3 regions of the Acidovorax sp. SDU_ACID1 genome follow, and region 1 is predicted to be linked to each of the others. Evidence: predicted binding sites of a transcription regulator. Region 1 holds the regulator's gene; each other region holds the start of a gene.
What was found. Region 1 encodes NrdR, which represses ribonucleotide reductase genes. Its sites were predicted from a motif close to CACNANATNTNGTG; they were not measured.
Positions count from the first base shown of each region.

Region 2: AAG689_RS00750 (ribonucleoside-diphosphate reductase subunit alpha) is a predicted target of NrdR. The motif match lies at 2,176-2,189, and genes of this name have one in related genera.
Region 3: AAG689_RS21445 (ribonucleoside triphosphate reductase) is a predicted target of NrdR. The motif match lies at 2,796-2,809, and genes of this name have one in related genera.

Region 1 is NZ_CP152342.1:1,207,607-1,215,104, forward strand. Features, by position in the region: gene AAG689_RS05885 (alpha/beta fold hydrolase) at 100-906, opposite strand; gene AAG689_RS05890 (O-acetylhomoserine aminocarboxypropyltransferase) at 906-2,219, opposite strand; gene AAG689_RS05895 (CBS domain-containing protein) at 2,319-2,777, shown strand; gene AAG689_RS05900 (bifunctional metallophosphatase/5'-nucleotidase) at 2,857-4,617, shown strand; gene aroC (chorismate synthase) at 4,704-5,798, shown strand; gene nrdR (transcriptional regulator NrdR) at 5,862-6,311, opposite strand; gene glyA (serine hydroxymethyltransferase) at 6,336-7,498, opposite strand, start outside.
Region 2 is NZ_CP152342.1:166,395-173,892, forward strand. Features, by position in the region: gene AAG689_RS00750 (ribonucleoside-diphosphate reductase subunit alpha) at 1-2,094, opposite strand, end outside; gene ampD (1,6-anhydro-N-acetylmuramyl-L-alanine amidase AmpD) at 2,445-3,035, opposite strand; gene AAG689_RS00760 (sigma-54-dependent transcriptional regulator) at 3,019-4,491, opposite strand; gene AAG689_RS00765 (sensor histidine kinase) at 4,491-6,167, opposite strand; gene AAG689_RS00770 (PP0621 family protein) at 6,179-6,415, opposite strand; gene AAG689_RS00775 (inner membrane protein YpjD) at 6,412-7,209, opposite strand; gene ffh (signal recognition particle protein) at 7,302-7,498, shown strand, end outside.
Region 3 is NZ_CP152342.1:4,360,689-4,368,186, forward strand. Features, by position in the region: gene AAG689_RS21425 (amino acid ABC transporter ATP-binding protein) at 1-401, opposite strand, end outside; gene AAG689_RS21430 (amino acid ABC transporter permease) at 388-1,041, opposite strand; gene AAG689_RS21435 (amino acid ABC transporter permease) at 1,038-1,727, opposite strand; gene AAG689_RS21440 (transporter substrate-binding domain-containing protein) at 1,728-2,522, opposite strand; gene AAG689_RS21445 (ribonucleoside triphosphate reductase) at 2,823-4,850, shown strand; gene nrdD (anaerobic ribonucleoside-triphosphate reductase) at 4,933-5,133, shown strand; gene AAG689_RS21455 (anaerobic ribonucleoside-triphosphate reductase activating protein) at 5,111-5,863, shown strand; gene recQ (DNA helicase RecQ) at 5,796-7,498, opposite strand, start outside.

The sequences.
Region 1 (7,498 bases):
CCAGGGCGCGGGGCGGGAAACCGCCGCCCTCACACGCCGCATGCTGCTGAATTGATAGCTGCTAGCGCTTTCTGGATAAGCGCTGCAGCCGTTTTTGATTCACATCAAAAAATCGCGCAATGCGAACAGCGTGGCGTCGGGCGCCTCGCTCATCTGGTGGTGGCCCACGGGCAGGTGCGCCACCTTCACGGGCACGCCGGCGGAGCGCGCGGCCTGGATCAGGCCCTGAGCGGCCTTGGGCGGCGTCATCTGGTCCTGCGTGCCCAGCGCGAACAGCACGGGGCACTGCAGCGCGGCGGCGGCCTGTTCGCCGCCGGCATAGCTGTCGCAGGCCACGAAGCCGCGGTGGAACACGTTGACCTGCGGGTTGCTGCGCAGCACGCGCCGGCCCAGCGCCATGCCCGCGCCGTAGACCCAGAAGCCCGCGCCGGAGGGCGGCGCGAGCGTGCTGCGCGAGAACACGTTGACCATCTTGAGCGCCTTTTCGGGCGCGTTCAGCGCGGCGTCGATGAGCGCGGGCGACACCTTCATCGGGAACGCCGTGCCCACCAGCGCCAGGTGGCTCACGCGCGCGCCCAGGCGGCTGGCGGCTTCCAGCGCGATCAGCGAGCCCCAGCTGTGGCCCACGAGCGCGGCGCGGTCGATGTGCAGCGCATCGAGCAGCGCGGCGATGAAGTCCGCCGCCTGCTCCACGCTGGCGGGCGCCTCGCCGGCGCTGGCGCTGTGGCCGGGCAGGTCCACGGCCAGCACGTTCCAGCCGTGGTGGGCCAGGTAGCGGCTCTGCCAGCCCCAGACGCTATGGTCATTGAGCACGCCGTGGATGAGCACGACGGTGGGCTTGGCCGCGTCGAAAGGCTTGCCGCCGGTGTAGCAGAAGGTGCGGGCGCCGTTGACTTCGATGTACATCAGGCACCTGCCTTTTCTGCTGCTTTTTCCGCGGCCTTGAGTGCGCGCTGCAGGTCGTCGATCAGGTCGTCGGCATCTTCCAGGCCGATCGACAGGCGGATGGTGCCCTGGCCGATGCCGCCCGCCGCCAGCGCCTCGTCGCTCATGCGGAAGTGCGTGGTGCTGGCCGGGTGGATCACCAGCGAGCGGCAGTCGCCCACGTTGGCGAGGTGGCTGAACACCTTGAGCGTCTCGATGAACTTCTTGCCCTGCGCACGGTCGCCCTTGAGGTCGAAGCTGAACACCGAGCCCGCGCCGCGCGGCAGCAGCTTGCGCGCGAGCGCGTGGCTGGGGTGCGATGCGAGCAGCGGGTGGCCCACGCGCGCCACGAACGGGTGGCTGGCGAGGAACTGCACCACCTTCTCGGTGTTGCGCACGTGGCGCTCCATGCGCAGCGGCAGCGTCTCGATGCCCTGCAGGATCAGCCAGGCCGTGTGCGGGCTCATGCAGGCGCCGAAGTCGCGCAGGCCCTCGCGGCGCGCGCGCAGCAGGAAGGCGCCCACCGTGGATTCTTCGCTGAACACCATGTTGTGGAAGCCTTCGTAGGCCTGCGTCAGCTCGGGGAAGCGCCCCGAGCCTTCCCAGTCGAAGCTGCCGCCGTCCACCAGCACGCCGCCGATCACGGTGCCGTGGCCGGAGAGGAACTTGGTGGCCGAGTGGTAGACCAGGTCGGCCCCGTGCGCGAAGGGCTGTATGAGCCAGGGCGAGGTGAGGGTGGAGTCCACCAGCAGCGGCACGCCGGCCTCGTGCGCGATCTGCGCCACCGTGGGGATGTCCAGCACCTCCAGGCCCGGGTTGCCCACGGTTTCGCCGAAGAACAGGCGCGTCTCGGGCCGCACCGCCGCACGCCAGCCGTCGATGTCGCCCGGCTTGACGAAGGTGGTCTCGATGCCGAAGCGGCGCAGCGTGTAGTGCAGCAGGTTCTGCGACCCGCCATAGAGCGCGGTGCTGGCCACGATGTGCCCGCCCGCGCCCATCAGCGTGCTGACCGCCAGGTGCAGCGCCGCCTGGCCGCTGGCCACGGCGATGGCCCCCACGCCGCCTTCGAGCGCGGCCACGCGCTGCTCCAGCACCGCGTTGGTGGGGTTGCTGATGCGGCTGTAGACGTGGCCGGGGCGCTCCAGGTTGAACAGGGCCGCGGCGTGGTCGCTCGACTCGAACACGAACGAGGTGCTCAGGTGGATCGGCACGGCGCGCGCTCCGGTGGCGGGGTCCGGCTGCGCGCCCGCGTGCAGCGCGAGCGTGTCGAAGCCGGGGTCGGAATATCCGGGCATCCATGTCTCCAAAGTGGTGAATTCGTGCGCCATTGTGGGGGATTTGTGGGCTATATTTTCCGGAGCACCGCTATACCGAGTACGAGAGAGACACATCCCATGAAAGTCAGCGACATCCTGCGCGTCAAAGGCAACACCCTCTACACCGTCACCCCCGACGAACCGCTGGCGCGCGCGCTGGAGACCATGGCCGAGAAGGACATCGGCTCGCTCGTGGTGATGGAGCACGGCGACCTGGTGGGCATGCTCACCTTCCGCGAGGTGATCCAACTGCTGGTCAGGAGCGGCGGCAGCGTGGGCACCACGCTGGTGCGCACGGCGATGGACGACGCGCCGCTGACCTGCACCATGGAGACCGACATGGACGAGGTGCGCCGCATGATGCTGGGCCGCCATGCGCGCTACATGCCGGTGATGGACCAGCGCATGCTCATGGGTGTGATCAGCTTCTACGACGTGGCCAAGGCCGTCGTGGACGCGCAGAACTTCGAGAACAGGATGCTCAAGGCCTACATCCGCGACTGGCCGGAGGAAAAGGAAGCGCCCTCCGCGAGCTGATCGCGCAATAAGCGTCGAAACGGCTGCCAGCGCTTGCTGTACAAGCGCTGGCAGCTCTTTTTGGGGAGCACAAGCAGGCATGGGCAGCAACAGATTCATCCACGGGGCGGCATGGGCGCTTTGCCTGTCGCTGATCGCGGGCTGCGGCTCCAGCGCGCCGCCGCCGCTCATGGACATCGCCGTGATCGGCTTCAACGACTTCCACGGCCAGCTGGAGCCGCCGCGCCAGGCCGTGCCCGTGCCCGCGGCCACCGGCGCCGCGCAGGTGCCGGCGGGCGGGGCGGCCTACTTCGCCAGCGCCATCGCTGCGCTCAAGGCGCGCCACCCGCACCACGCGGTGGTGTCGGCGGGTGACATGGTGGGCGCGTCGCCGCTGGTGTCGGCGCTGTTCCTCGACGAGCCCACGGTGGAGGCGTTCAACGCCATCGGCATCGACTTCCACGCCGCGGGCAACCACGAGTTCGACCGGGGCTGGCGCGAGCTGCTGCGCCTGCAGCACGGCGGCTGCGACAAGCACACCCTGCGCGAGCCGTGCCAGATCAGCCGGCCCTTCGCGGGCGCCGGCTTTCCCATCCTCACCGCCAACACCCTGCAAGAGGACGGCCGCCCGCTGCTGCCCGCCACCGGCATCAAGCGCTTCACCGAGCGCGGCGCCACGGTCACCGTGGGCTTCATCGGCCTGACGCTGCGCACCACGCCCACCATGGTCACGCCCGCCGGCGTGGCGGGCCTGCGCTTCGCCGACGAGGCCGAGACGGCCAATGCGCTCATCCCGCTGCTGCGCGCGCAGGGCGCGGACGTGATCGTGGCCGTGATCCACGAAGGCGGCAGTACCACCGCGCCCGTCACCGAGCCGGGCTGCGAAGGCCTGAGCGGCGACATCGTGCCCATCCTGCAGCGCCTGAGCCCCGAGGTGGACGTGGTCGTCTCGGGCCACACGCACCGGGCCTACATCTGCGACTACGGCCGCGTCGATCCCGCGCGCCCCTTCCTGCTCACCAGCGCGGGCGTCTACGGCACGCTGCTCACCGAGATCCGCCTGGCCGTGGACACGCGCACGCGCCGCGTGGCGCGCAAGAGCGCGCGCCAGGTCATCGTGCAGGGCGAGGCGTTCACGGGCGCGCAGGGGCGGGTGGCGCTGCACCCCGGCTTTCCCGTGTTCGCGCCCGATGCGGGCGTGGCGAGCCTGGTGGAGCGCTACCGCGCCGCCGCCGCGCCGCTCGTGCAGCGGCCCGTGGGGCAGGCCGGCGGGCCCTTCCTGCGCCAGCAACTGCCCTCGGGCGAGTCGGTGCTGGGCAACCTGATTGCCGACGCGCAACTGGCCGCCACGCGCGCGCCCGAGCGCGGCGGGGCGCAGATCTCCTTCATGAACCCCGGCGGCGTGCGCGCCGACCTGGTGCCCGATGAACAGGGGCTGGTGCGCTACGGCCAGCTCTTCGCCGTGCAGCCCTTCGGCAACAGCCTGGAGGTGCGCAGCTACAGCGGCGCGCAGCTGCGCGAGATCCTGGAGCAGCAGTTCGACAGCGGCACCAACACCGTGCAGCGCCCGCGCGTGCTGTCGGTGTCCGAGGGCTTCGGCTACCGCTACGACCTCTCGCGCCCGCGCGGCGAGCGCGTGTCCGGCCTCACGCTGCACGGCGCGCCCATCGCGCCGGGCGACACGCTGCGCGTGGTCGTCAGCAGCTACCTGGCCTCGGGCGGCGACAACTTCACCATGTTCACCGAGGGGCGCGACGCGGTGGGCGGCGGGCAGGACCTGGATGCGCTGGAGGACTACTTCCGCACGCACAGCCCCGTGGCGCCGCCGGGCGCGGGCCGCATCGTGCGCGCCGGTTCTTGAATGAAAAAGGGCTGTAGCGCTTGTCCTGCAAGCGCGAGCAGCTCTTTTTTTAGTAGTGTGAGCCGCTCTGGGATAATCGCGCCCCTATGAGCGGCAACACACTTGGCACCCTTTTTTGCGTCACCAACTTCGGTGAATCCCACGGCCCGGCGGTCGGCTGCGTGATCGACGGCTGCCCGCCCGGCATGCAGCTTTCCGAGGCCGACATCCAGGCCGACCTCGACCGCCGCCGCCCCGGCACCAGCCGCCACGTCACCCAGCGCAACGAGCCCGACGCGGTGGAAATCCTCTCGGGCGTCTACGAGGGCAAGACCACCGGCACGCCGATCGCGCTGCTGATCCGCAACCAGGACCAGCGCAGCAAGGATTACTCGAACATCGCGCAGAGCTTCCGCCCCGGCCATGCCGACTACACCTACTGGCACAAGTTCGGCATCCGCGACCCGCGCGGCGGCGGCCGCTCGTCGGCGCGCCTGACGGCGCCCACCGTGGCGGCGGGCGCCGTGGCCAAGAAGTGGCTGGCCGAGAAGTTCGGCACCCGGTTCCGCGCCTGCATGACGCAGATCGGCGAGTTGCCGATTCCCTTCGAGGGCTGGGAGCACGTGCCGCACAACCCCTTCTTCGCCCCCGTGGCCGACGTGCAGGCCTACGAGGACTACATGGACGCATTGCGCAAGGCGGGCGACTCCTGCGGCGCGCGCATCCGCGTGCAGGCCACGGGCGTGCCCGTGGGCCTGGGCGAGCCGCTCTACGACAAGCTGGACGCCGACATCGCCCACGTGATGATGGGCCTGAACGCGGTGAAGGGCGTGGAGATCGGCGCGGGCTTCGCCAGCGTGGCGCAGCGCGGCACCACGCACGGCGATTCGCTCACGCCCCGGGGCTTCGCGAGCAACAACGCGGGCGGCATCCTGGGCGGCATCAGCTCGGGGCAGGACATCGAGGTCAGCCTCGCCATCAAGCCCACCAGTTCCATCATCAGCCCGCGCGAGTCCATCGACATCCACGGCCAGAGCACCGAGGTCGTCACCAAGGGCCGCCACGACCCCTGCGTGGGCATCCGCGCCGCACCCATCGCCGAGGCGCTGCTGGCCCTGGTGCTCATGGACCACGCGCTGCGCCACCGCGCGCAGTGCGGCGACGTGGCGCAGCCAGTGCCGCCGATTCCGGCCAGCATTTGAATGAAAAAGGGCTCCAGCGCTTGCCAGCCAAGCGCTGGCAGCTATGAATGAAGGAGCGCGGGGCTACTTGCGCACTTCGTCGACGAGCGCACGGAACTCGTCGATGTCCTCGAAGCTGCGGTAGACGCTGGCATAGCGCACGTAGGCCACCTTGTCGAGCTTCTTCAATTCGCGCATCACCAGCTCGCCGATGCGGCTGGAGAGTACCTCGCGCTGCGCGAGGTTGAGCAGCTTTTCCTCGATGCGCTCGATGGCGCTGTCGATCTGCGTGGTGCTCACCGGGCGCTTGCGCAGCGCCAGGTTGAACGAGTCGAGCAGCTTGCTGCGGTCGTATTCCACGCGGCGGCCGTCCTTCTTGACGATGGCAGGGAAGTTGACTTCCGGCCGCTCATAGGTGGTGAAGCGCTTGTCGCAGGCGCTGCAGCGGCGCCGGCGCCGCACGAAGTCCCCGTCCTCGGACACGCGGGTTTCGGCCACCTGGGTGTCCGGGTGGCCGCAGAAAGGGCACTTCATGGCGGCGGGGCGTCGGGCGCCGGGTCAGCGGTAGACCGGGAAACGGCTGGTGAGCGCGTTCACCTTGGCGCGCACGGCCGCGATGTGGGCCTCGTCGCGCGGGTTGTCCAGCACGTCGGCCAGCAGGTTGGCGGTGATGCGCGTTTCCTCTTCCTTGAAGCCGCGCGTGGTGATGGCGGGCGTGCCTACGCGGATGCCGCTGGTCACCATGGGCTTCTCGGGGTCGTTGGGGATCGCGTTCTTGTTGATCGTGATGTGGGCCTGGCCCAGGGCAGCCTCGGCCTCCTTGCCGGTAATGCCCTTGGCGCGCAGGTCCACCAGCATCACGTGGCTCTCGGTGCCGCCGCTCACGATGCGCAGGCCGCGCTGGATCAGCGTCTCGGCGAACACCTTGGCGTTCTTCGTGACCTGCTGCTGGTAGGCCTTGAACTCGGGCGAGAGCGCTTCCTTGAAGGCCACGGCCTTGGCGGCGATCACGTGCTCCAGCGGGCCGCCCTGCAGGCCGGGGAAGATGGCGGAGTTGAGGGCCTTCTCGTGCGCGGCCTTCATCAGGATGATGCCGCCGCGCGGGCCGCGCAGGCTCTTGTGCGTGGTGGAGGTCACCACGTCGGCATGCGGCATGGGGTTGGGGTATTCGCCCGCGACCACCAGGCCCGCGTAGTGGGCGATGTCCACCCAGAAGATGGCGCCGACTTCCCGGGCGATCTTCGCGAAGCGCTCGAAGTCGATGCGCAGCGAGTAAGCCGACGCGCCGGCGATGATGAGCTTGGGGCGGTGCTCGCGCGCCTTGGCTTCCATGGCGTCGTAGTCGATCTCTTCCTTGGCGTTCAGGCCGTAGGAGACCACGTTGAACCACTTGCCGCTCATGTTCAGCGGCATGCCGTGCGTGAGGTGGCCGCCTTCGGCCAGGCTCATGCCCAGGATGGTGTCGCCGGGCTTGAGGAAGGCCATCAGCACGGCCTGGTTGGCCTGCGAGCCCGAGTTGGGCTGCACGTTGGCGGCCTCGGCGCCGAAGAGCTGCTTGATGCGGTCGATGGCGAGCTGCTCGATCACGTCCACGTTCTCGCAGCCGCCGTAGTAGCGCTTGCCGGGATAGCCCTCGGCGTACTTGTTGGTGAGCTGCGAGCCCTGCGCGGCCATCACGGCGGGGGAGGCGTAGTTCTCGCTGGCGATCAGCTCGATGTGTT
Region 2 (7,498 bases), 1.0 Mb from region 1:
GGTCGAGGCCCAGTAGGCGTAGTAGCAGATGGCTTCCATGGAGGCGTCGGCGAACTCCACGGCGGCTTCGCTCGCGTAGGGAATGCGCAGCTCGTACAGCGCGTCCTGGAAGCCCATCAGGCCCATGCCCACGGGGCGGTGGCGCATGTTGGAGTCGCGCGCCTTGTCCACGGCGTAGTAGTTGATGTCGATGACGTTGTCCAGCATGCGCATGGCCGTGGCCACGGTCTTGCGCAGCTTGTCGTGGTCGACGCTGCCGTCCTTGAGGTGGCGCGCGAGGTTCACCGAGCCCAGGTTGCACACCGCGGTCTCGGTGTCGCTGGTATTGAGCGTGATCTCGGTGCACAGGTTGGACGAGTGCACCACGCCCACGTGCTGCTGCGGAGAGCGGATGTTGCACGGGTCCTTGAACGTGATCCAGGGGTGGCCGGTCTCGAACAGCATCGAGAGCATCTTGCGCCACAGATCCACGGCCGGGATGCGCTTGAAGAGCCGCAGCTCGCCGCTGTCGGCCTTGGCTTCGTAGGCGAGGTAGGCGCGCTCGAAGGCCTGGCCGTACAGGTCGTGCAACTCGGGCACGTCCGATGGGGAGAACAGCGTCCAGTGGCTCTTTTCCATCACCCGCTTCATGAAGAGGTCGGGAATCCAGTTGGCCGTGTTCATGTCGTGCGTGCGGCGGCGGTCGTCGCCGGTGTTCTTGCGCAGTTCCAGGAACTCCTCGATGTCCAGGTGCCAGGACTCCAAGTAGGTGCAGACGGCGCCCTTGCGCTTGCCGCCCTGGTTCACGGCCACGGCCGTGTCGTTGACTACCTTGAGGAAGGGCACGACGCCTTGGGATTCGCCGTTCGTGCCCTTGATGCGGGCACCCAGGGCGCGCACGCGCGTCCAGTCGTTGCCCAGGCCGCCCGCGAACTTGGACAGCAGGGCGTTTTCCTTGATGGATTCGTAGATGCCGTCCAGGTTGTCGGGCACCGTGGTCAGGTAGCAGCTCGACAGTTGCGAGCGCAGGGTGCCGCTGTTGAACAGCGTGGGCGTGCTGCTCATGAAGTCGAAGGACGACAGCAGCTCGTAGAACTCGATGGCGCGCGCGTTGCGGTCGTCCTCCTGCAGTGCCAGGCCCATGGCCACGCGCATGAAGAAGGACTGGGGCAGCTCGATGCGCGTCTTGCGCACGTGCAGGAAGTAGCGGTCGTACAGCGTCTGCAGGCCCAGGTAGTCGAACTGCTGGTCGCGCTCGGCCTTCAGCGCGGCAGCGAGGCGGGGCAGGTCGAAATCGAGCAGGCGCGGGTCGAGCAGCTCGTGCTCCACGCCCTTGTGGATGAATTGGGGGAAGTGCGCCGCATAGGCCGGGCCCATCTCGGCGGGCACGACGTCCTTGGCCAGCACCTCGCGCACGATGGTGTGCAGCAGCAGGCGCGCGGTGGCATAGGTATAGCCCGGATCCTTCTCGATGAGAGTGCGCGCTGCGAGGATGGAGGCCTTGTACACCTCTTCCATGGGTACGCCGTCGTACAGGTTGCGCATGGTTTCCGCCACGATGGGCGTGGCCTGCACGTCGGCGCCCAGGTGGGCGCAGGCGGCTTCGATCAGGGACTGCAGCCGCAGCACGTCCAGCTCGACGCGCTGGCCGTTCTCCAGCACGTGCAGCGCTGCGGCCTGGGGCAGCAGTTGCTCCTGGCGCTGGGCGCGCTCCTGGGCGCGGCGCTCGCGGTAGAGCACGTAGGCGCGCGCGACCTCGTGGTGGCTGCCGCGCATGAGGCACAGCTCCACCTGGTCCTGCACGTCCTCGATGTGGAAGGTGCCGCCGTTCGGGCGCGAGCGCATGAGCGCACGCACCACGGTCTGGGTCAGCTCGTCCACCACGTCGCGCACGCTGGCGGAGGCCGCGCCCTGCGTGCCGTGCACCGCCAGGAAGGCCTTCATCATGGCCACGGCGATCTTCTGCGGCTCGAAAGGCACGACCGCGCCGTTGCGGCGGATGATCTGGTAGTGGGCGTACGGATGTTCCGGCGCGGCGCCCTGTTCTTCGCCCGGGGCGGAGGCGTGCGAGGGCCGTGCGGTGTCGGCGGCGGATGGATGAGGCGCAGCTTGCATGTATTCCTCTCTGGGTGTGGTCGGGAATGGCCAAGCGGGCTGGAACTGACCGCCGGGCACGAAGTGGCAGGCATCGCTGCACACTATATCTAGGGTGTCGGTAGGGTTCAAGACACTACCGGTAGTGTATCCGTGCCAAGTGCGCGCTGTGCCAAGATGCGTGACCGAATGTTGCTGGGCGGGTGCCTTCGCCGGCTTCCAGGCCCTTGGCGTGCTTGCGCTGAGCACGTGCGGGCCAGCAACGGCGCGCGTTTCCCGGCCTTTGTCCGCCGAAAGCGCTGCCATGCCAGCGCTTGTGCCGGGTCGCCAGAATGCGGCCTGCGTGTCGTCAAAACCCTTTTTCAAAAGGGTCAGTGGGTTCCAGGAGGCAGCAGGATGCCCGTGCCGGCGAATGCGCTTCGCAGAGCATGCCAGTCGAACCCCGCTCCCGGATCGTGCTTGCGGCCGGGGGCGATGTGCTCATGCCCGGCGAGATAGCGGATGGGGTAGCGCTGTGTGAGCGCTGTGCACAAAGTGCGCAGCGCGGCGTACTGCGCGGCTTCGAACCCGCAGCCCTCCAGACCTTCGAGCTCGATGCCGACGGAGTCGTCGTTGCAGGCGCCGCGGCCCCGGTAGTGCGAGGGCCCTGCATGCCAGGCGCGCTGGTCGCAGTCCACGTATTGCCAAAGGGCGCCCTGCCGGGTGACGAAGAAGTGGGACGACACCTGCAGTCCGCGGATCTGCCCGTAGTAGGGGTGCGCGTCCCAGTCGAGCTGGTTGGTGAACAGGTCGTGCACGCCGGTGCCGCCGTATTGGCCTGGCGGCAGGCTGATCGAGTGCACCACGATCAGGTCGATCTCGGCGCCTGCGGGCCGGGGGCCGAAGTTGGGCGATGCGGCGTGGCGCGCGGGGCGGTACCACCCGCCGCTCCACAGGGGCTGCCGCTCACTCCGTCTCGCCATGGCTGTCGCCGTCCTGGGGCACGGCGATATTCAGCCGGTCGATGCGGTAGCGGATCTGGCGCAGACTGATGCCCAGCCGCGCTGCGGTGGCCGTGCGGTTGAAGCCGGCCTCGCGCAGCGCACGCACCAGGATCTCGCGCTCCTGCTGGTCCAGCCAGGCCTGCAGGTCGTGGGGCAGCGGCATGTCGGCCGTCACGACGGAGCTGGCGGCGGGTCGTGCCTGCCCTGCCGGCAGGGGGCAGAAGGGCGGTGCCTCGCTGGCGCATTCGAGCTGCAGCTCGCCGCCGTCGCTCAGCGCGACGGCACGGTGCAGCAGGTTCTCCAGCTCGCGGACGTTGCCGGTGAGCGGGTGCTGGGCGATGCACTGGAGCGCGGCGTCGGTCAGCCGGGGCGGCGTGATGCCGGACTCGTGCGCGATGCGCGCCAGCAGGGCCTCGCACAGCGCGGGCAGGTCTTCGCGCCGCTCGCGCAGAGGGGGGATCAGCAGCTCGATCACGTTGAGCCGGTAGTACAGGTCCTGGCGGAACCGTCCGGCCTGCACGTCCGCCGCCAGGTCGCGGTGCGTGGCGCTGACGATGCGCACGTCCACCGATTCTTCCTGCGTGGAGCCCAGCGGGCGCACGCTGCGCTCCTGGATGGCGCGCAGTAGCTTGGACTGCATGGCCAGGGGCAGGTCGCCGATCTCGTCGAGGAACAGCGTGCCGCCCCGGGCTGCCTGGAAGTAGCCGTCACGGTCTTGCGTGGAGCCGGTGTACGAGCCCTTGCGCGCACCGAAGAATTCCGCCTCGAGCAGGTTTTCGGGAATCGCGCCGCAATTGACGGCGACGAGCGGCCCGTCCGCGCGCTGGCTGCTGGCGTGCAGGGCGCGCGCCACCAGCTCCTTGCCCGTGCCCGATTCGCCGTGGATGAGCACTGGCGCCATGCTGCGCGCCACCTTGGCGATGCGCTGCTTCACGTTGCGCATGGGCTCGGAGTCGCCGATGAGGCCTTGCAGCGCAGGGTCCTGCGTTTCTGTCCACGTGCTGGAGGCCGGGGGGTGGCCGGGCCGGGGCGCACGCGGCTGCAGCACGCCGCCCATGCCTTGCACCGCCGAGGCCACGACGGCGCGGAACTGCTTCAGGTCCACCGGCTTGGTCAGGTAGTCGAACGCGCCTGAGCGCAGCGCCTCCACGGCGTTCTCGGCCGAGCCGTAGGCGGTCATGACCACGCAGCGCTCGCGGCGCTGCTGGTCGCGCAGGTCGCGCAGCAGTTCCATGCCGAAGCCGTCGGGCAGGCGCATGTCGGTGATCACCGCATCGAAGCGCTGCACCTGCAGCTGCTGGCGCGCCTCGCTCACGCTGGCGGCGGTCTCCACGCGGTAGCCTTCGCGCAGCAGCGTCAGCTCGTACAGCGTGCGCAGGTCGGGCTCGTCGTCCACGACGAGGATGGAGGCATTGGCGGTGGCGGAGGCAGACATCAGACCACGATTGTGTCAAACAGCGAAGCGGTGGTGTCCGCGGGCCGGCTGGTGCCGCGGAACGTGACGGTGAAGGCGTTGCCCGGCACCGGGCCGCGCGCCAGGTGCCGGGTGATGCGCTGGTAGCCGATGGAGGCGCCGTGGCGCTGGCACAGCTCGCGGCAGATGTACAGGCCCAGGCCGCTGGAGCGGCTCTCCGACGAGAAGAAGGGCTCGAACAGGTGCCGCTCCACCGACTTGTCCAGCGGGGCGCCGTCGCTCCAGACCTGCAGGCCCGCCTTGCCGGCGGCGGTGGCGCGCGTGGTGATGTAGAGCGAATCGGGCTCGGGGCCCATGTAGCGCAGGGCGTTGTCCAGCAGGTTCACCAGCACGCGCCGCAGGTGCTCGGGGTCGAACTCGACCTGCGCGGCGCCCGCGTCCAGCACCAGCTGCGCCCGGCGCCGCGCGGGGTCGTGCGACTGCCAGTCCTGCCATGCCTGCAGCACCATGGCGTCCAGCGCCAGGGTGGTGGAGGCGCTGTGGCTGATCTGGTGCTGCACGCGGGCGATATCGAGCACATCCTCCGTGATGCGCACGAGGCGTTCGGCGTTCTGCCGCACCATGTGCGACAGGCGCTTGTGGCCGGGGTCGGTCAGTTCCTCGTCCAGCAGCTCGTTGGCCTGGGCGATGGCCGCCAACGGGTTGCGGATCTCGTGCGCGACCGCCGCCGACATGCGGCCCATGGCGGCGAGCTTTTCCGTGCGCAGCCGCGCTTCCATCTCGCGCAGGTCGTGCAGGAACATCACGCACAGCGGCTCACCGTCCTCCGCTGCGCCGGCGGTGAGCCAGGCGCGCACGCGCAGCCCCATGGGGCTCTGGCTCTCGTGGAGGATGCTCAGGTCGGCGGTCTGCGGCTGCGCCCGGACGAATGCATGGTGCGCCAGCTCCGCCAGCGGCTTCCAGGCGGGCGCGTCCGCCAGCACGAAGGGCACGCGGGCCTGCGCCTCGCTGCCCAGCAGCTGCAGCGCCGCAGGGTTGGCCAGGCGCACCAGCCCCGCGCGGTCCAGCACCAGCACGCCGTCGGCCACGTGCTGGATGACCAGGGCGCTCACCGCCGTCTGGGTGCGCGCGTCCATCTGGCTGCGGTGTGCCACCTGCTGCTCGCTCGTCAGCCGGGTGGCCAGCTGGTGCACGAGGTAGGCGACGATGAAGTAGCCGGTGCCGGTCAGGGCCGTCTGCAGGTAGCGCTGGGTGTTGTCCGCGCCGCTTTGCCCGCCCAGCCACCAGGCCCAGGCCAGCAGCAGCAGCGTGACCCCGGCGGTGGTGCCCAGCGCCAGGGTCAGCGTGCCCAGCACGCCCGCCATCAGGATGGGCAGGCCGAAGAGGGGCGTGAAGTTCATCGCGCCCGATTGCTGCAGCCACTGCAGGCTGCTGACCAGCAGGATGTCCACGCCGATGGAGGGCAGCCACTGGATGCCGGGCTGCGGGTTTGGCGGGGCGTGCCGCGCGAGGATGCGCAGCGCTGCAGTGGCCACGAGGTAGCCGAAGCTGGTGGCCAGCAGCGCGGGCTCGCCCTGCTGGTTGAGCGCCAGGCCCAGCAACTGCAGCGCCAGCAGGGCCAGCGCCACCATGACGCGTGCCGTCAGGAAACCGGTCCACAGGCGCAGGAAGGGGGTGTTGTCGGTGGCTGCAGGCATGGCGTGGCCGCTCACGCCGATGCACCCTGGTCGCGGTGGGCCGGGCAGCAGTAGCTGCGCGCGCCCTTGCGCAGCGCTTCGCTTTGCGGCACGTGCAGGCCGCAGTGCGCGCAGGTCACCATGTCCTGCGGCGCGGCGCGAGGGCCGGCGGCGGGCGGGCGGGGCGTTTTCTCGGGAGGCAGGCTGCGCTGGCTGCGCCAGATGGCGTAGACGACGGCCAGCACCGCGAAGAGGACGAGGTATTTCATGCGCCGCGTCCCAGGACGACCTCCAGCACGAAGCGCGAGCCCACGTAGGCCAGCAGCAGCAGCGCCGCGCCCGCGTAGAGCACGCGCACGGCGCTGCGCCCGCGCCAGCCGAAGCGCGAGCGCCCGAGCAGCAGCACGGCGAACGTGATCCAGGCCAGCAGCGAGAAGATGGCCTTGTGGTCCCAGCGCCAGGCGCGGCCGTAGAGCTGCTCGCCGAAGGCCCAGCCCGCGACCAGCGTGGCCGACAGCAGCACGAAGCCCGCCATGACGAAGCGGAAGGTGAGGCGCTCCAGCGTCAGCAGCGGAATGCCGCTCTGGGAGTCCGCGGCCAGGCGGATCTGCCGCTCGGCACGGCCCATGAGCCAGGCGTGGACCACGGCCGCCGCGAACAGCCCGTAGCAGGCGATGCCCAGCGTGAGGTGCAGCGGCAGCCAGGGCGAGGCCGTGCCGTGCAGCGGCAGGCCGGGGAAGGCGGCGGCCGCGAGCACCGCGATGCCGCCCAGCGCGGACAGGGCCCAGCGCGCGCGCATCTGCGGGAACAGCTGGCGCTCCACCGCATAGGTGGTGAGCACCAGCCAGGCCGTCATCGACAGCGCGGGGGCGAAGCCGAAGTGCGGCGTGCCGTCCAGCAGTAGCCCCCAGGCCAGCGCGGCGGCGTGCAGCACCCAGGCGGGCGCCATGGCCAGGCGGCCGGCGGCGCCGGCGCGCGGCGCCAGCGCCGCGGGAAGCACGTAGGCCACGGCGGTGGCCAGTGCCAGCAGCCAGCCGAGCGGAGATGCACTGGGTAAAATCATAGACTTCGCAGTTTAGCCGCCCACCATGCTGTTGACGGGGTGGCCGCCGGCACGGCGCTGCGCCCGTGCCGATGCATCTGGAGCACTTTTCCATGGCCTCCGCGCTCACCGACAAACTCACCCGTCTCGTCAAGGAGATGCGCGGCCAGGCCCGCATCACCGAATCCAACGTGCAGGACATGCTGCGCGAGGTGCGCATGGCGCTGCTCGAAGCCGACGTGGCCCTGCCCGTGGTGCGCGACTTCATCGCGCGCGTCAAGGAGAAAGCGCTGGGCCAGGAGGTGCTGGG
Region 3 (7,498 bases), 2.0 Mb from region 1:
CCCACCTTGGCGAGCATCTTGCGCGCGAGGGCGGCGGCCTCCGGCTTCTTCATGCCCTTGACCACGACGGGCGACAGGGCCACGTTCTCGCCCGCCGTGAGGTGCGGGAACAGGTTGAACTGCTGGAACACCATGCCCACCTTGAGCCGCAGCGCGCGCAGCTGCGCGGGGCTGGCGTGCTCGGCCTGCAGCGTCGCGCCGTCGACCACGATCTGGCCGGAGTCGATGGATTCCAGGCCGTTGATGGAGCGCAGCAGCGTGCTCTTGCCCGAGCCGCTGCGGCCGATGATGGCGACCACCTGCCCGCTCTCGACGCGCAGGTCCACGCCCTTGAGCACGTGGTTGGGGCCGTAGTGCTTGTGCACGGCGAGGATTTCGACGAGAGGGTCAACGAGCGGCATGGAGCTTCTTTTCGAGATGGGACGCGCACAGCGACAGCGGCCAGCACAACAGGAAGTAGCCGGCCGCCACCAGCGCGTAGATGAGGAAGGGCTGGAAGGTGGCGTTGGCGAGCATGGAGCCGAGCTTGGTCAGCTCGTTGAAGCCGATGATCGAGGCCACCGACGTGCCCTTGACTATCTGCACGGAGAAGCCCACCGTGGGCGCGATCGACAGGCGCAGCGCCTGCGGCAGCACCACGTGGCGCATCTGCTGCACGTAGCCCATAGCGAGGCTGGCGGAGGCCTCCCACTGCCCGCGCAGCACGGCCTCCACGCAGCCGCGCCAGACTTCGGCGAGGTACGCGCTGGTGTAGAGCGTGAGGCCCACGGCCGCGGCCGTCCACGGCGACACGTCCAGGCCCGCCATCGACGCGCCGAAGAACACGAGGAACATCTGCATCAAGAGCGGCGTGTTCTGGAACGCCTGGATGTAGGTGCGCGCGATGCGCCGCGCGAGCGGGCTGCGCCCCACGCGCGCGAACAACACCGCGAGCCCCGCGACGCCGCCCAGCGCGAACGCGATGAGCGAGAGCGCCAGCGTGGCGAGCAGCCCCTCGGCCAGCTTGGCGAGGATGGGCCAGAGCGGGATGTCGGCGATCATGCGGCGGCCCCCGCGTTGGCCAGCCGTCGCCCTGACACCCAGCGCTCGCCCACCTGCCCCAGCAGCCAGCGCAGCACCAGCGCAAGCGCGCAGTACATCGCGGTGACGATGACGTAGGTCTCGAACGCGCGGAAGTTGCGCGACTGGATGAAGTTGGCGGCGAAGGTCAGATCCTGCGCCGCGATCTGCGACACCACCGAAGTGCCCAGCATCACGATCACGATCTGGCTGCTGAGCGCCGGCCACACGCGCTGCAGCGCCGGGCGCAGCACCACGTGGCGGAACTGCGCCCAGCGGCCCATGCCCAGCGCGCTCGCGGCCTCCATCTGGCCGCGCGGCGTCTCCTGCACGCCCGCGCGCACGATCTCGGTTATGTAGGCGCCCAGGTTGACCACCGTGGTCAGCAGGCTGGCCTGCCATTCGTTGATCTGCACGCCGAGCGAGGGCAGGCCGAAGAACACGAACATGAGCTGCACCAGGAACGGCGTGTTGCGGATCACCTCCACGTAGCCCTTGAACAGCCAGTGCAGCGGCGCGATGCGCCACGCGCGGATCACGCCGCCGGCCACGCCGATCAGGCCGCCCAGCACGGCGCCCGCCGCCGTCAGGCCCAGCGTGAACGCGGCGCCTTCGGCGAGGAGGCCGCTGTAGTCGAAGACGGCGGCGAAGTCGAACGCATAGGCCATTTACATCTTTGCCGGGAGCGGCATCTTCATCCAGCGCACGGACAGGTCGTTCAGCGAGCCGTCGGTCTTCGCCTTGGCGATGATCTCGTCGAGCTTCTTGAGAAGCGCCTCCTCGCCCTTGGCCACGCCGATGTAGCACGGCGTTTCCTCGACGGGGAACTTGGCGTCGAGCTGGCGCAGCCGCGTGCGCTCGTTGACCGCGTTGGCGACGATGTTGCCCAGCGTGACGAGCTGCACCTGGCCCGTGAGGTAGCTCTGCGCGGTGGCGTTGTTGTCCTCGTAGCGCTTGATGGTGGCCGAGGGCGGCGCCACGGCCGTGAGGGCCAGGTCCTCGGTGGAGCCGCGCGTCACGCCGATGGTCTTGCCCGCGAGGTCGGCGGGCGCCTTGATCGCCACGTCCTTGGGGCCGTAGACGCTCTTGGGGAAGGGCGCGTAGGCCTGGGTGAAGTCGATCACCTTGGCGCGCTCGGCATTCTTGCCCAGGCTGGAGATCACCACGTCGGCCTTGCCCGTGGTCAGGAACGGAATGCGGTTGGTGCTGGTCACGGGCACCAGTTCCACCTTCACGCCCAGGCCCTTGGCGACGAGCTGGGCCATGTCGATGTCGTAGCCCTGCAGCTTCAGGTCGGTGCCCAGCGAGCCGAACGGCGGGAAGTCCTGCGGGATGGCGACGCGCACCACGCCCGCTTTCTGGATGTGGGCGAGCGCGTCGGCGCGCGCGGCCGTGCCGGTGGCGAGGACCGCGGCGGCCAGTGCATGGAGGAAGACGCGGCGGGGGGTGTGGAATCGGGTCATGGCAGGGAACGCTCCTTCGGCGAATGCAGGCCCGGCGCGGCATGCGCCCGGCGACGCGGAGGAATGAGCGAATTGCGTGCCAACTATCAAAAAGTGAGCTGCTTGCGCTTTCCCATAAAGCGCTGGAGGCTGTTTTTGCTTGAACCCGCCGCACCATTGCGGGGCACCGCGCAGCGGCGCGGGCGCCCTGCTCTCCAGCCCTCTTTTTTGGCTCCGCGGCCCCGGGGTTTGTGCCCGATCAAACTACCTATAGTGTCCGATGGGTATCGTGGACGCTATATGTAGTGTTTTGGAGCTTCCATGGTCCATCCCTCCACCCCCCTGGCTACCCTGCCGCGCGACGTGATCCAGCGCGACGGCACCCGCGCCGCGTTCGACGCCCACCGCATCCAGTCCGCCATCGCGCGCGCCGGCAGCGCCACCGGCGAATTCGGCGAGGACGAGGCGCAACTGCTCACCGCCCAGGCCACCAAGGTGCTGATCCACCGCTTCCGCGGCGAGGCGCCGGCCATCGAGCAGATCCAGGACGTGGTGGAGCAGACGCTGATCGCCGCCAACCACCTGCAGACCGCGCGCGCCTACATGGCCTACCGCCAGCGCCACGCCACGCTGCGCGCCGACCGGCAGACGCTGGTGCACGTGGAAAGCTCCATCAACGAATACCTCACGCGCGCCGACTGGCGCGTGAACGCCAACGCCAACCAGGGCTATTCGCTCGGCGGGCTGATCCTCAACGTGGCCGGCAAGGTCACGGCCAACTACTGGCTCTCTCATGTGTACGCGCCCGAGATCGGCGAGGCGCACCGCAATGGCGACATCCACATCCACGACCTGGACATGCTCAGCGGCTACTGCGCCGGCTGGTCGCTGCGCACGCTGCTGCACGAGGGGCTGAACGGCGTGCCCGGCAAGGTGGAGGCGGGGCCACCCAAGCACATGAGTTCCGCCGTCGGGCAGATCGTGAACTTCCTCGGCACGCTGCAGAATGAATGGGCAGGCGCGCAGGCGTTCTCCTCGTTCGACACCTACATGGCGCCCTTCGTGCGCAAGGACGGCATGGACTATGCCCAGGTGCGCCAGTGCATCCAGGAGCTGGTCTACAACCTCAACGTGCCCTCGCGCTGGGGCACGCAGACGCCGTTCACCAACCTCACCTTCGACTGGACCTGCCCCGAGGACCTGCGCGAGCAGGTGCCGGTGATCGGCGGCGTGGAGATGCCCTTCAGCTACGGCGCGCTGCAGGCCGAGATGGACCTCATCAACCGCGCCTACATCGACGTGATGACCACGGGCGACGCCAAGGGCCGCGTGTTCACCTTCCCCATCCCCACGTACAACATCACGCCCGACTTCCCGTGGGAGAGCGAGAACGCCGCTGCCCTCTTCGACATGACGGCCAAGTACGGCCTGCCGTACTTCCAGAACTTCATCAACTCGGAGCTTTCGCCGAACATGGTGCGCTCCATGTGCTGCCGGCTGCAGCTCGACCTGCGCGAGCTGCTCAAGCGCGGCAACGGCCTGTTCGGCAGCGCCGAGCAGACGGGCAGCCTGGGTGTGGTCACGGTCAACTGCGCGCGGCTGGGCTATCTGCACGCGGGGGATGAGGCTGCACTGTTCAGCGCGCTCGACCGGCTGCTCGAACTCGGCAAGCAGAGCCTGGAGGTCAAGCGCAAGCTCATCCAGCGCCTGATGGACCAGGGCCTGTTCCCGTACACCAAGCGCTACCTGGGCACCCTGCGCAACCACTTCTCCACGCTGGGCGTGAACGGCATCAACGAGATGATCCGCAACTTCACGCACGACGCGCACGACATCACCAGCGAATGGGGCCACGCCTTCGCCGTGCGCCTGCTGGACCACGTGCGCGAACGCATGACGGCATTCCAGGAGGAAACCGGCCACCTTTACAACCTGGAGGCCACGCCCGCCGAGGGCACGACCTACCGCTTCGCCAAGGAAGACAGGAAGCGCTGGCCCGCCATCCTGCAGGCGGGCACGGCGGAGCAACCCTATTACACCAACAGCTCGCAACTGCCCGTGGGCTACACCAGCGACCCGTTCGACGCGCTGCAGCGCCAGGAGGCGCTGCAAGGCAAGTACACCGGCGGCACCGTGCTGCACCTCTACATGGGCGAGCGCATCTCCAGCGGCGCGGCCTGCCGCGAGTTGGTCAAGCGCGCGCTGACGAACTTCCGCCTGCCCTACATCACCGTCACGCCGACGTTCTCCATCTGCCCCACGCACGGCTACCTCGCGGGCGAGCACCAGTTCTGCCCCACGTGCGATGCGGAGCGCCTGGAGGCCAAGCGCCGACGCCTCGCGGCTTGAAGCCGAATCGCCCTCCAGCGCTTTTCCACCAAGCGCGAGCAGCTATCAAAACCGAAGTATCCCAACCCTGAAGGAGTTCACCATGAGCCATTTCTCCACCACCGAGCAAGCCGCCCTGGCCGCCGTACAGCTCACCGACGAGGAGCGCCAGCCCTGCGAGGTCTGGACCCGCGTGATGGGCTACCACCGCCCCGTGGCCAGCTTCAACACCGGCAAGCAGGGCGAGCACAACGAGCGCCGCTTCTTCGCCGAGCCCGCACGTGGCTGCAGTTACCACTGCTGAGGCGTTGCGCATCGGCGGCCTGACGCCGCTCACCACCATCGACTTCCCCGGCAGGCTGGCGGCCGTGGTCTTCTGCCAGGGCTGCCCCTGGCGCTGCGGCTACTGCCACAACACGGAACTGCTCGATGCCGGCGCACCCACGGCCCACATCTGGGCCGACGTGGAGCGCCTGCTGCACGCGCGGCGCGGCCTGCTCGACGGCGTGGTGTTCTCGGGCGGCGAGCCCACGCTGCAGGCCGCCCTTCCCGATGCGCTGGCACGCGTGCGCGTCCTGGGCTTCGCCACCGGCCTGCACACGGCCGGCATGTACCCCGAGCGGCTCGCGGCCCTGCTGCCGCTGCTCGACTGGGTGGGGCTGGACATCAAGGCCCCGCTGCACCGCTACGACGCGATCACGCGCACGCCGGGCAGCGGCGCGAGGGCGTGGGAGTCGCTGCGCCATGTGCTCGTCAGCGGCGTGGCCTATGAATGCCGCACCACCTGGAACACGGGGCTTTACGGGGAGGACGACCTGCAGGCCCTTGCCGGCGCCCTGGCGGCCGAAGGCGTTCGGCACTGGGCGCTGCAGGAGTGCCGCAAGGAGGGCGCCCCCCTGGGCCGCGCCGCAGCGCATCGCGCAGCATTGGCCCGGCACGCTCGCCGTGCGCCGCGCCTGAGCGCCGCTACTGGCGGCACACCCGCACCACGTCCTCGCCATAGGCTTCGAGCTTCTTCACCCCCATGCCGCTGATGCCCTGCAGGTCGTCAAGCGTGGCGGGGTTGCGCTCGGCGATGGCCGCGAGCGTGGCGTCGTGGAAGATCACGTAGGCCGGCAGGTTGTGCTCGCGCGCCACCTCGGCGCGCCAGGCCTTGAGGTTGATGAAGCGCACCTGCGCGTCCTGCCCCAGGTTGGCGGCGGCCACGGGCGGGGTGGCGGCGCGGCGCGTGCGCTTGGACTTCGGGGCCGCCTGGGCCGTGGCCTCGCGCAGTTGCACGGTCTGCTCGCCGCGCAGCACGGGGCGCGAGCCGTCGGTGAGGGTCAGGGTGTCGAAGCTGTGGCCGCTTTCCAGCATCACCTTGTGCATGCCCACGGCGCCGGTGGCGAGCAGCTGGCGCAGCACGCCGCGCAGTTGCGCCTCGGTGTATTCCTTGCCCACGCCGAAGGTGGAGAGCTTGTCGTGGCCGAACTGCCTGACCTTGTCCGTGTCCTTGCCGCGCACGATGTCCATGACGTGCCCGGTGCCGAAGCTGATGCCGCTGGCCTGGTGCACGCGGTAGATGGTCGACAGGAGCTTCCTCGCCGCGTCTGTGCCGTCCCACACCGCGGGTGGGTTCAGGCAGTTGTCGCAGTTGCCGCAGGGCTCGGAATGCTCGCCGAAGTAGGCCAGCAGCCGCACGCGGCGGCAGTCGGTGGCCTCGGCCAGGGCCAGCAGCGCGTCGAGCTTGCCGCGCAGCACGGCCTTGAATTCCTCGGCCGCGTCGCCGTCGTCGATCATGCGGCGCTGGTTCACCACGTCCTGCAGGCCGTAGGCCATCCAGGCGTCGGCGGGCAGGCCGTCGCGGCCGGCGCGGCCGGTTTCCTGGTAGTAGCCCTCGATGTTCTTGGGCATGTCCACGTGGGCGACGAAGCGCACGTCGGGCTTGTCGATGCCCATGCCGAAGGCGATGGTGGCGACCATGACGATGCCGTCCTCGCGCAAAAAGCGGTCCTGGTGCGCCTGGCGCATCTCCGCCGGCAGGCCCGCGTGGTAGGGCAGCGCGTTGACGCCGCCGTCCTGCAGCGCCTGGGCCATTTCCTCGACGCGCTTGCGCGACTGGCAATAGACCACGCCGGCGTCGCCCAGGTGCTCGCGGTCGATGAAGCGCATGAGCTGCGTGAGCGGCTCCTTCTTCTCCTCGATGCGGTAGCGGATGTTAGGCCGGTCGAAGCTGCTGACGAACTGGCGCGCGTCCTGCAGCTTCAGGCCCTCGACGATGTCGGCGCGCGTGAGCGCGTCGGCCGTGGCGGTGAGGGCGATGCGCGGAACGCTGGCGTAGCGCTCGTGCAGGATGGAGAGCTGGCGGTATTCGGGCCGGAAGTCGTGGCCCCACTGGCTCACGCAGTGCGCCTCGTCGATGGCGAAGAGCGAAAGCTGCCCGCGCTCGTGCAGGCCGTCGAGCAGGCCCAGGAAGCGCTCGGTCGTCACGCGCTCGGGCGCGGCGTAGAGCAGCGTGATCTCGCCGCGCGCCATGCGCCGCTCCACGTCCAGCGTCTGCTGCCAGTCGAGCGTGGAGTTGAGGAATGCCGCCTCCACCCCCGCCTCGTGCAGCGCGCCCACCTGGTCGTGCATGAGCGCGATGAGCGGCGAGACGACCACGGTGACGCCCTGCCCCGCGTCGCGCCGCA